Regions from separate parts of the Vreelandella indica genome, predicted to be linked through region 4. Evidence: predicted binding sites of a transcription regulator. Region 4 holds the regulator's gene; each other region holds the start of a gene.
The links. The regulator PhoB, encoded in region 4, activates phosphate uptake and scavenging genes when phosphate is short. The targets are predictions, from matches to a motif close to TGTCATANNNNTGTCANA.
Positions count from the first base shown of each region.

Region 1: the regulator PhoB is predicted to act here: its motif matches at 1,163-1,180, upstream of V8L71_RS09650 (PhoX family protein).
Region 2: the regulator PhoB is predicted to act here: its motif matches at 1,083-1,100, upstream of phnC (phosphonate ABC transporter ATP-binding protein).
Region 3: the regulator PhoB is predicted to act here: its motif matches at 2,010-2,027, upstream of V8L71_RS13930 (DUF6482 family protein).

Region 1 covers NZ_JBANSO010000011.1:84,470-87,595, forward strand. The annotation lists gene mgtE (magnesium transporter) at 1-311, opposite strand, end outside; gene V8L71_RS09645 (YbaN family protein) at 671-1,045, opposite strand; gene V8L71_RS09650 (PhoX family protein) at 1,244-3,126, shown strand, end outside.
Region 2 covers NZ_JBANSO010000012.1:17,434-20,559, forward strand. The annotation lists gene V8L71_RS09980 (methyl-accepting chemotaxis protein) at 1-865, opposite strand, end outside; gene phnC (phosphonate ABC transporter ATP-binding protein) at 1,167-2,012, shown strand; gene phnD (phosphate/phosphite/phosphonate ABC transporter substrate-binding protein) at 2,009-2,878, shown strand; gene phnE (phosphonate ABC transporter, permease protein PhnE) at 2,888-3,126, shown strand, end outside.
Region 3 covers NZ_JBANSO010000019.1:61,711-64,836, reverse strand. The annotation lists partial or broken gene V8L71_RS13940 (cryptochrome/photolyase family protein) at 1-1,163, shown strand, start outside; gene V8L71_RS13935 (thiol-disulfide oxidoreductase DCC family protein) at 1,173-1,571, shown strand; gene V8L71_RS13930 (DUF6482 family protein) at 1,609-1,911, opposite strand; gene V8L71_RS13925 (hypothetical protein) at 2,155-2,448, opposite strand; gene dnaB (replicative DNA helicase) at 2,571-3,126, opposite strand, start outside.
Region 4 covers NZ_JBANSO010000023.1:29,670-32,795, reverse strand. The annotation lists gene phoR (phosphate regulon sensor histidine kinase PhoR) at 1-889, opposite strand, end outside; gene phoB (phosphate regulon transcriptional regulator PhoB) at 892-1,581, opposite strand; gene ubiA (4-hydroxybenzoate octaprenyltransferase) at 1,691-2,581, opposite strand; gene V8L71_RS15405 (chorismate--pyruvate lyase family protein) at 2,617-3,126, opposite strand, start outside.

The sequences.
Region 1 (3,126 bases), on a different contig from region 4:
ACTTCGGCGACTTCCTGGGCATCCAAGCCTCTGACGATCTGTTCGACATCGCTGGCAGAAAGATCCTCAATATAGTCAGCGCGAATACCCTCATCGACTTCTGCTAGGACTTCACCAAGCACGTCGTCCGGAATGTAGTCCCAAAGTAAATCACGGGTTTTAGCGGGGAACGACTCAAGCGTGCGCGCAATCGCTAATATATCGAGCTCTGTGAATAGCTCTTTGAGGGCAGCGGTATCTTCTTCATCTAATAACTTTTGAAGATACAGCAGTTGCTCCTCGGTATTGGTATATTTTTCATCATCGCGCATAGAGTCCATCCTTATAAACACTCATTTTTAACACAACCACTTGAAAGCTCGTGATGGCTCACCATGGATCTTATCGGCAGGCTTGGTTGAAAGCCATCCCGGCTTTTTTGCACGGCATTTTCTGCGTCGGGAGGCGTTGAGTTCTGATATGCGGCAAGGGCGAGGAAGGTAGGGACGAGGATGGCAGTGACAAAGATAGCAGAGAGTAGTGACAGGCTTCAGAAGCTGGGATACCGCCTAGTTGAGCCTTTCATCCCCACTAGCTTAGCCGTATCGCGGGCGATACGCAGTATTTGCTCGTGACCATTGGGGGCTACGGGAAGTGGTCTCGACCCATCAGGTGCCGATTTAGTGATGTGTTAAGGCGAAGAAGAGGGCTCAGGACGGGTAGCTAACCACAGAGCGATCATTATAAGGAAAGCGACCACACCCCAGCGCAGCCAGCCCTGGTCGAGTGACCAGACCACGATCAATGCACTCAACGCGATCATGCTGACGGCTGCGAGCTTGGCACGCCGGGGAATGGCGCGCTCTTGCTCCCAGGTGATCAGCAATGGCCCGACATAGTGGCGGGAGCGGATCCAGACTTCAAAGCGCGGTGAGCCTTTGGAGGCACAGTAAACAGCGATCAGCATAAAAATAGTGGTGGGCATTAGCGGTAAAAAAATACCCACCAGCCCCAGGCTGAAACTAATAGCCGCCAACGCCACCCATATGATGCTGATCAGTCTCATCCTTGCTCCCGATTGGCTCGCTGTTACTCAGTGCATTGCATTATGTGTTAATAAGTATGGTCTTATATCACGGCTTCGCCATGCAGGTGGTTAGTCTTCATATAAATGCAGACACTCCGTCATCGTCCTGTCATTTAGCCTCTTTAGTGTCTCCTAACGTTCAATCGTTGGCATACAAACGATCAGGGGGAGACCACCATGAGTAAAGAGATCGAAGATCATCGCCTGTTTAACCGCAGTAGCAATCAGCCTTTTGCTGAGGTATTAGCGCGGCACGTATCCCGACGTGATGTGATGCGCGGCGGCTTGGGAGTCGCTGCTGCCTCGATGCTCAGTTTTGGTGGCGCTGCCCAGGCGTTGGCTTCCAGTGGTGCGCAGAAAACACCCCTGACGCTCGCCTTTGAAGCGGTACGCGGATCCCTTACCGAAGCGATTGTGGTGCCGGAAGGCTATGTGGCCCAGGTGTTGGTGCCTTGGGGCACGCCATTGAGCACAGGCGATGCGTGGCAGGCCGACCAAACCATGACACCTGAGCGGCAGGCGGAAAGTGTCGGCATGCACCATGATGGCATGGCCGGTTTTGCCTTGGACGCCGACAACGCCTCGCGTCGTTTCGTGCTGGCGCTCAATAACGAATATATCGACCAAGCCGCACTATGGGCACCTCAGGGCGGCCCCACCAATGCCGAAGAGGGCCAGCGGCCAGCAGATGAGTCGCGCACCGAGATCAACGCTCACGGTGTCACGCTTGTCGAAGTCGAAAAAGACGCCAATGGCCAATGGTCGCATGTGCCGGGGTCGCGCTATAACCGCCGCTTCACCAGCGCAACGGTGATGGAGCTTTCCGGGCCCGTGGCTGGCAGTGACTACGTCAAGACACAGTTCTCTCCGACAGGCATGCAAACCCGCGGCACGAACAATAATTGCGGTAATGGGGTAACCCCCTGGGGAACCTATATTGCCTGTGAAGAGAACTGGCCCGATATCTTCGTCAATCGTGGCGAACGCTTTCAGGACGACGCCCGCATCGGCATCCCCACGGACAAAAGCCGCTATGGTTGGGACACATCCGCAGGCGATGCCTCCGAGGAGAATGGTGAGTTCGCCCGCTTTGATATCACCCCACGTAGCGAGCGGGCGGAGGATGATTATCGCAACGAGGCACGCACCTTCGGCTATCAGGTGGAGGTTGATCCCTATAGCGGAGTGCGGGCCGTCAAGCGGACAGCGCTTGGGCGTTTCCGCCATGAAGGATGCTGGTTAGGCAAGCTGGAAGCCGGTCAGCCGGTGGTCTACTACTCGGGACACGATGCCCGCAACGAGTATGTGTATAAATACGTCTCCGACGCTGCCTGGGATCCCGCCGATGCCAATCGCCCCGGCGAAGCGTATGACCGTCTTGTCATCGGCAGCAAATACCTGGACAACGGCACGCTGTTCGTGGCGCGTTTCCATGCTGATGGCAGCGGTGAATGGCTGCCGCTAACACCCAGTGCTCAAACGCGTGATGGCCGCACATTGGCCGCGGCGCTGGGGCTTGCCAGCGATGATCAAGCAGGCATTATCATCAATACCTGTGACGCGGCGGATTTGTTGGGCGCCACACCGATGGATCGTCTTGAGTGGGCCTCTGTTGACCCTGCCTCAGGCGATGTCTATCTCACGCTAACCAATAATAGCCAGCGCACCGCTGAGGACTCCACGCCGACGTACACGAACGACGGCGAGCGTCTTGAGCAGAATGGCGTCGGTTACGATCTGGCACCGACCAACGCGGCCAATCCACGTGCCAATAATGAGGCGGGACACATCATCCGCTGGCGTGAAAGTCGTCTGCCGAATGCCTTTACCTGGGAGGTTTTCGTGTTTGGTGCGGCGACCGATGATGCGGATAACCACTCTGGCCTGACGGAAATGAACCAGTTTGCCAGCCCCGACGGGCTATGGTTCGACGAGCGCGGCGATGGGCAGGGTATTCTCTGGATCCAGACGGATAACGGCTATGAAGGTATCACCGAGTACACCAACGACCAGTTGCTTGCGGTCGTGCCTAACGGTCTCGATGATATTCAAGGCACCGG
Region 2 (3,126 bases), on a different contig from region 4:
TGAGATCATCAGTGCCTAGCACGATTTCGTCGGCGGCTACATTTACGGACTCAGCGTTATTACGAACGGACATGACCACCTGCGAGAACTTGGTTTCCATGCTCTTTAACGCTCTGAGCATCACACCAAACTCATCCTTGGCTGAAGCGTCGACGTCGTTATCGAGCCTGCCTTCAGCCATGGCGTTGGCAAGTGCTTGCGCCTTGCCCAGCGGTGTCATGATGCCGCGAACCAACCATATTGAGAGCAGAATGCCGAAGATGATCGCCGCCACCATAACGCCTGTAACGAAGTTGCGCGTCCAAATATAGTCGCTTGATGACTGCTGGTTATTGGCGGCGGCTTGGGCGCTGTTAAGGTCGATAAGGCCCTGAATCGCCGTGAGCACTTTAGGGTATTCAGCACGTAGCGTGGTGGTGGCTATCTCTCTGGCGGCGTCATAATCATTGCCAATCATTGCCGCGTTAATATCGTCAATACCGGCACGCAGACTGGCTAGCGACACGATAAAGCTTTCGGCTACCGCACGCTCTTGATCACCAGAAACACGCTCAGGGAAGTAATCATTCCAGGCGGCGTCGATAATGGCATCGTTTTCCGCAACCTCTTGTTTCGTTGTTATAGCAGATGCCGGGGTTCGATCGCGCTGCTCGGCCGTTATCTTAACCCGGTTGCCGAGCAGTGCTTGGTTGACCTTAATAAGATCACCCAAGGTGAGTAAGTTCCCCTCATAAGTCCTGTTGAGGGCATCGTTGGTTTTGCTGAGACTGTAGAGACCGATAATACCGACAACAATTAACATCAAGATACACGCGCCTAAACTCACGGCAAGCCGCAGTTTAACGCTTCGATTCAGAAGTAGCATGGGGGATCTCGTGAAAGCCCGCAGCGCGTTGCATTGGGCAGGTGGAAGCCATCTCGGTAACTTCAAGCGTTTAGACCCAACGCATCTTGATACCAAGCAAAATGCATTATCGGCACGCGCACAGAAACATTAAATTTTTTTAACTTATAAAGCGCCAATTTCTTATGTCATTACATGCTACCCGCCCCCTTTGATGGTCATTAACTTATCATCTGCATGACACAGCTTTGTCACCTAGGAGCGCTAACGTTGCATTGTGAGTCACAATCAAGTGAGCTCATACATTGCAGAAGGTGATCCAATGGAGCCTGTTCAATCCTCTGACTTAATGCTCCGCATCGAGAAAATGGGGGTGACATATCCTGGGAATGTTCTCGCACTCCGACCCACCACCGTTGATTTCCACAAAGGGGAGTTTACGGTTCTACTCGGTCTTTCCGGTGCAGGTAAATCTACGTTACTGCGCTCCCTCAACCACTTGGTGCGGCCCAGCACCGGCAAAGTGATATCGGCTGAACTAGGTGCACTCGAAACCATTACTACGGTACGCCGCCATCGGTGCAAAACCGCCATGGTTTTCCAGCACCATCAGCTCATTGAACGCCACACTGCGCTCCAGAATGTGCTGATGGGTCGGCTTGCTTACCACAGCACCTGGCGCAGTTTGTTTCCGCTACCCAGGCAGGAACAGGAGCTTGCCCTGCACTGCCTGGATCGCGTAGGCCTGGCTGAGAAGGCGCTTACCAGGGTCGATCAGCTTTCCGGAGGGCAGCAGCAACGCGTGGGCATTGCGCGTGCCTTGGCGCAGCAGCCCGCCATGATCCTGGCGGACGAGCCAGTGGCCAGCCTTGACCCGGCAACCTCTGAGCGAGTGCTTACATTACTGCGAGACATCTGCCGTGAAGATGGTATTACCGCCATTATTTCACTGCACCAGCTGGAATATGCCCAGCGGTTTGCTGACCGCATTATTGGTTTAGCGAATGCCCAAATCGTTTTCGATGCAGCCCCGGCACAGTTACAGCAATGCCACCTGGATGAGATTTACCACGGTGCGCCAGGGGTTTTGCCCGAAGCCGATGAAACCACCAACCCCACCCCTCAATCCGCGAATACCCCTTCGATAAAACTGGAGATTGCACAATGAAACCGCTATTCAGCTTTTTCTTCGCTATCTGTCTTATGGCTGGAATGACCGTGTCGGCCTCAGCTGCGGATTCTGATCCAAATCCAGACCTGTTAAAAGTCGCGCTGCTCCCTGATGAAAACGCTTCTGAACTGATCAAACGCAACCAGCCATTGAAAGACTATCTTGAAAGCACGCTTGGCAAAGAAATTGAGCTAATCGTCACTACAGATTACTCCTCCATGATCGAAGCCATGCGCTTTGGTCGCATCGACCTCGCCTACTTCGGACCCCTCTCCTATGTGATGGCAAAAAGCAAAAGCGAGATCGAGCCCTTTGCGGCCATGATTGTAGATGGCAAGCCCACCTACCGCTCCATCATCATTGCCAATGTCGATTCCGGCGTTGAGTCCTATGCCGATATCGAGGGCATGAAGATGGCCTATGGCGACCGAGCCTCCACTTCAAGCCACCTGATTCCCAAAACCGTGTTGCTTGAATCGGCTGGTTTGGAAGCAGGCGAAGACTATGAAGCCCATTTCGTTGGCTCCCATGATGCCGTGGCGGTGAACGTTGCCAATGGTAATGCAGATGCTGGGGGACTATCGGAAGTGATCTTTGAACATGTGATGGACCGCGGCCTGATAGATCGCAGCAAGGTTAGGGTGTTGGGTCACAGTGGGGAGTATCCGCAGTACCCCTGGGCGATGCGTTCCAACTTGAACCCGGAACTCAAGCAGGAGATACAAGACGCTTTCATTAGCATTGATGATGAAGAAATCCTGAGCAACCTAAAAGCCGAAGGTTTCGCCGTTATCACTGACGCCGATTACGATGTGATCCGGGAAATGGGTAGTCTGCTCGACCTTGACTTCGCCAAGATGTAAGGGGGCATTATGAATCAGACCAAAACGGATCCGCCGGCCCTTTCATCATTCTCTCCTGACGCGGTGCTGGCCGAACACGCGCGCGGCTGGCGGAGTAAGCTCTTCCAAGTGGGCTCGTTACTGGCAGTGGTTCTCCTGGCGAGTTGGTACGTGGACTTGCTGGATTTTCGCACCCTAGCCAACGGGGTTCCTGCCATCGCCACCCTGCTGGGTGAATCGCTACCGCCCGATTTCACCAATGCCAGGGA
Region 3 (3,126 bases), on a different contig from region 4:
CAAGTGGCCGCAAACAGTTAAGACTTGAGTATTTTTACCGTGAACAGCGCAAGCGGACCGGATTCCTGATGGAGGGCGATGAGCCTGCTGGCGGCAAGTGGAATTATGATCACGATAATCACCAGCCCATCAAGTCAGCGCTTGAGTTTCCTGAGCTGCCACAACACCGCCAAGACAAGCTTACCCAAGACGCTCTGGCCGATGCGGAACGCCACTTTAGTGATCATATGGGCACACTGACGAACTTTAACCTTCCGGTGACCCGTAAGCAGGCATTAGTGGATCTTAAGCACTTTATGCAGCATGGATTGGCTCAGTTTGGCCGCTATCAGGATGCCATCAGCGATTCCGCACCCTATTTGTATCACTCGCGACTCTCTGCCGCGATGAACATCGGCCTACTGTCTCCTCATGAGGTTTGCGAAGCCGCCGAGCAGTGTTATTACGCAGGTGATGCCCCGATTAATGCAGTTGAAGGCTTTATCCGTCAAATTCTTGGCTGGCGCGAGTATGTACGTGGGCTCTACTGGACACAGATGCCCAGCTACAAAAGCACCAACCAACTCGGCTTTACGCGTGAACTGCCAACCTTTTATTGGGATGCGAATACCGATATGCGCTGCCTGCAGCGCGCTATTCAAATGACCATCGACAATAGCTACGCCCACCATATTCAACGACTCATGGTCACGGGCAACTTTGCCCTCCTTTGTGGCGTCAAACCGGAAGCTCTGTGCGATTGGTACTTAGCGGTCTACGCCGATGCCAGCGAGTGGGTGGAACTGCCTAATACGCTAGGAATGGTGCTCCATGCCGATGGTGGCTTGATGGGCTCTAAGCCCTACTGCGCCTCGGGTAAATATATCGACAAAATGTCGGATCACTGCCAGCACTGCCGCTACTCGCCAAAACAGGTTACTGGGCCTAATGCCTGCCCTTTCAACAGCCTTTATTGGCATTTCCTTGAAACTAATGCGGAGCGATTAAATAAAAACCCGCGAATGAAACTAATCTACGGCTCCCTAGGGCGCATGAACGATGAGAAGCGTGAGGCTATTCGCCAGCAGGCCGAACACTTTTTAGCACAACTGGAAACATCGCCGAGCTACGGGCAAACCTGCCACACCGCTGGCTATGCAATATCCACAACCGAACGCCAATAAGGAATAACAATGAGCCGCTACTCACCACTGAAGGCATCGCTCCCTGTTACGCTGTTTCATGACGGTCACTGCCCTTTTTGTCAGCAAGAAGTGGCATGGCTTAAAAAGCATCGTCACCAGGAACGCATCGCACTGGTAGATATCCAGGCCAGTGACTTTAACGCTCAGGCGTACGGGCAGGAATTTAATGCGATGATGGGCCAACTACATCTACAAGATAGCCAAGGAGAGTGGTATATCGGGATGGATGCCAGCCGTGCCCTCTATGCAGTGTTGGGCTACCGGCGGCTGGTGAAGATTTCATGCTTACCGGGTGTACGCGGCGTGATGAATGCCGGTTACCGTTATTTTGCCCGTCGTCGAATACGAATCGGGCGGTGGTGGGAAAAGCGTAAAGCTAAGAGTTAACGATTTATACGTGAAGCGTTTGGGTTAGCGCGTAAACTTAAAATACTAACGGCATACGCGATGTAAGCGGCTCGCTGTAATGAGCGTCACGACCAATTACTTCATCGTGCGGCACGTGCTGTACTAAGTAAGCGCGGTGAATGCCAGCCCGTTTGAGTTCCATATAGGCATCATCCAGCGAGCGAAATAGCATTGGCTTAGAACGCTGCATCAGCATATGGCGCTCGCCTTCAACATCTTCCAGCTCAACCTGATAAAAACGGCTACCCGAATGGGTAATCACGCGAATTTCAAAGTTGTCGTGGCTGGCGACAAACTGCTTAAGATCCTTCAGTTCCATGGTTCCCTCCTGTTATTTGTCTATGTCATCAAGTATGGCATCAGATATGGCATCAGGGCACAGCATGACTGCACCCTATGACGTTCCTGTTGCCCTGTTGTTGCAGTGTTGTGACATCCATTAAAAGATAGACTCACAATAGTGGGTTATTCAACAACTGATTTCTTAACCACTAATTTTCAACTGCATTCGAGGGCAATAGCGCAAGAGAGTTCCTGACCGAAGCGTCAAGAAGTCGTTATTTTACTGGTATTCAGAAGGGTCGATGGCTTTGCCAAGTGAATTACGGTCAATCCAGTTGCCGCCTTTGGTCTCTTTGTAGCGAAACACGACCTTATCCCCCACCTTAACGGGCAGCTCTCCATCTTCGGTTTGATAGCTGTACTTTTCTCCCTCCACGACCAAATGGTAGCGATAAAGATCTGGCATACCTAACCACTCTTTGAAAGGCCCTTCACGCTCAAGTGCTTCAAGCTCACCGCGACCTTCTAGCTTAGGAAGACGCTGCCGATTACCGCGCCGAAATCCACCTGCCATTTGCTACTCCCGTTTATTTGCATATCATGGGTGGGGCATTATACGAGCTCGCTCCCCATCCTCAAGTGACTCATCACAAAGCTGGCTTTGAAGCCGGTCCTCCCAAACCAGCCTGTAAAAACCTAGTCGCCGAATGCTTGACCGTAGCTATCCGGGGCCAAATCCTCGAAGCGGGTATATTTACCGATAAACGCCATGTGAACGGTGCCGATCGGGCCGTTACGCTGCTTACCAATAATTAACTCCGCGATACCTTGGTTATCGGGGTTATCTGGATTATAGACTTCATCGCGATAAACGAAGGCAATGACGTCCGCGTCCTGCTCAATGGCGCCCGACTCACGCAAATCCGACATGACTGGCCGTTTATTCGGACGCTGCTCCAACGAACGGTTCAACTGGGAAAGTGCCACTACTGGACAATTAAACTCTTTCGCCAAGCCCTTCAATGAGCGCGAAATCTCGGAAATTTCACCGGTGCGGTTTTCGCTAAAGCCGGGGATCTGCATTAATTGAAGGTAATCGATCATCACCAGTGCAATATTGCCATGCTCACGCACCACCCGGCGCAACCGTGAGCGCATCTCATTAGGCGATAAGGCCGCGGTATCATCAATAAACAGCTGTTTGTCTTTGAGCAGGTTGACGGCGGAGGTTAAGCGCGGCCAATCCTCATCT
Region 4 (3,126 bases):
GATTCGATAGCGCCAGCGCATCATCACAGATGCTTTGTAGCAAAGGCCCTAGCGACAGCGGATGGTGATCTTTCCCCCCCTGGTCGATTTCCAACCGGGAGAGCAGCAATAGATCATTGACCAGGTTTTGCATTCGCTGCGTCTGTTCCTGCATCTGGTTGATGCTTTTGCCCAAACGCGGAGGCAACTGATCAGCAATATCACTGTAGGTTTCCAGATAGCCGGAAAGGACGGTTAGCGGCGTGCGCAGCTCGTGAGAGACATTGGCAACAAAGTCGCGCCGCATCTGTTCCAGGCGGTGCAAGCGCGTGATATCCCGGGCCATTACCAGCCGTTCATCGTCACCGTACAGGGTAATTTGATACTGCAGGATTCGACGCTCGTCAATCGGCGATGTCAGCGTTAACGGCTCGCCATACTCCCGCGCATTGAAGTAGCGGATGAAACTTGGCTCGCGCAGTAGGTTGGTAATGTGCTGACCACGATCATGGGCAGTTTGTAGCCCTAGCATGTTCGTTGCAGCGCTGTTCCACCACTCTAGATCACCGTGGCGGTCGAGCATGACCACACTGTCACGCATCGCTTCAGACGACTCTTGAATACGGGCCAAAGTAGCACGCAGCCGACTTTGCGTTATACGCTGGCTTTTCTGATAGCGGTATAAACGATCAAACAATTCACCCCACATACCGTGAGCGGCAGGCGGCTCATCGTGAGGATGTAGGGTTAGCCATAAATAAAGTTCGCGTAGCTGCCGCAAGTGATAAAACAGACATACTGCAAGCCCTGCCGCAAGCCCTAGCCCTGCTGAGCCCAATAACCAGCCTAAGCAAGTACCCAGTGTGGCCAGCCACGCTAGACGCCACAGTTCACGGCTCCATAGGCGCACATTTACACCCGTGCAGAGAAACGGTATCCGGTACCCCGAACCGTTTGAATCAGGTTTTGATGCACATCGCCCAGCGCTTTTCGTAAGCGTCGAATATGCACATCGACAGTACGCTCCTCGACATACACGTTGCCACCCCAAACTTGGTCAAGCAGTTGGCTACGTGTGTAAGCGCGCTCTTGATGGGTCATAAAAAACTGCAGAAGACGATACTCGGTCGGCCCCATTTCCAACGCTTTGCCGTGTGCGCTTACCCGGTGACTTACCGGATCAAGCAGCAGGCCATTAATCTCAATCGGATCTTCAACGCCACGCGGCGTCGCGCGGCGCAGCACTGCTTTTAACCGTGCCACCAATTCGCGGGGCGAAAAGGGCTTGGTGATATAGTCATCGGCACCGGCTTCTAGCCCTTGGATCTTATTATCCTCTTCGCCTTTAGCGGTGAGCATAATAATGGGGATCTCGGCGGTGGCTTCTTCGCGCTTCAACCGCCTAGCCAGTTCAATACCGCTGGTGCCAGGCATCATCCAGTCAAGCAGCAATAAATCAGGTTGGTGGTCAACCACCATGGCATGAGCATCCTGGGCGTTATCTGCTTCGAGCACACGGTAGTCAGCCATTTCCAGCGCTACCGCGATCATCTCGCGAATCGACGATTCATCATCGACAATCAGAACGGTTTTGGCGGTCATACCAGAGCCTCACGGTGTGCAAAAAAGCCAGTTCAAAGAAAACAGTTCAATGACATGTCAGTGACGATAACACCATGACTTGATGACAGTTACATGACAATGGCAGTTACTAACCCGCCGCAGGCCACCAACTTAGCGCAATACCAGCAAAAATCAGCAGCCCCGACCAGTGATTATTCAGAAACGCCTGGAAACAAAGATCCCGCTCCTGATAACGAATTAAGCGCTGCTGATGCAGGAAAGTTGCCGCCATTGCAGCGAGCCCTAGCCAAAAGAACCCACCTAACCCGACCCGCCAGCCTACCCATGCCAGCAACCCCAGGGTGGCTACCTGGAGTAGGCCGATTATCAGGCGATCCGCGTCGCCAAACAGCACGGCTGTCGATTTAATGCCAATTTTTAAATCATCGTCGCGATCGACCATGGCGTATTGCGTGTCGTACGCCACCGTCCATAGCACGTTTGCACAGAAAAGCAGCCACGCTTCCAACGGCACATGGCCCAGCACGGCGCCAAAGGCCATTGGAATTGCCCATGAGAATGCCGCCCCCAGCACCACCTGGGGAAAATGGGTATAACGCTTCATGAACGGGTAAATAACTGCCAGAAATACCCCACCCAACGAGAGCAGCACCGTAAACCAATTAGTCAGTAGCACCAGAATAAACGCTGCGGCCACCAAACCAATAAACAGCAATTGAGCCTCGGTTTCGCTGATTCGACCTGTGGCGAGCGGGCGATGCTTAGTGCGTTTCACATGGCCATCGAAATGGCGATCTGCATAATCGTTCACCACGCAGCCAGCCGCGCGCATGACGTAAACACCGGCCACAAAAATCAGCAGTACATCACGGCCGGGTACCCCTTCAGCGGCAATCCACAGCGCCCAAAGCGTCGGCCACATCAACAGCCACGTGCCAATGGGTCGATCCAAACGCATCAGCTGTATAAAATCTGCCACGCGAGCCCATCCCTTCGGCCGCAACAGTGAACGATCCATGCTTACCTCACGAAAAATAAGATGCAGGCGCTAGCCTAGCGCGATGGCAGATCAAGGTCATCCGCCATCGCACGCAAAAAATACTCCTGCACCAACAACGACAGCCCGCCGTGATAAAACACTGAACGTCGGCCCCAGGTACAGTCACTCTCGATACCGTTCATACGAGCAAATAAGGGGGATTGGGTAGTGGCCTCAAGCGGCCCGCGAATTAAACCGGGCTGGCGAAATAACCAACTGCCGAGCGAGCGCTCACCTAACCCTTCCAAACGCTGGCCCTTTAACTGCGTGAGCGGGGCGACGGAGCGCGCCACCACCCACGGCGTTTCATCCAAGCACAGCGCTACTTCACGCAGCCATGCGTAGCGTTTGGGAGCAATGCCCAACGCCCGTGCCTCATCCTCTCGCGGCCAGCCTACGCCCTGGCGTAGCAGTCGAACGCGAAACTGCTTTTCACCTCCTGCGGCGATTAAGCGAGCAGTTAATGAGTCGGTTGAAGCAACCCACTGCCACCAGGAAGTACTCATGGCAGGTCGCGCCGCATC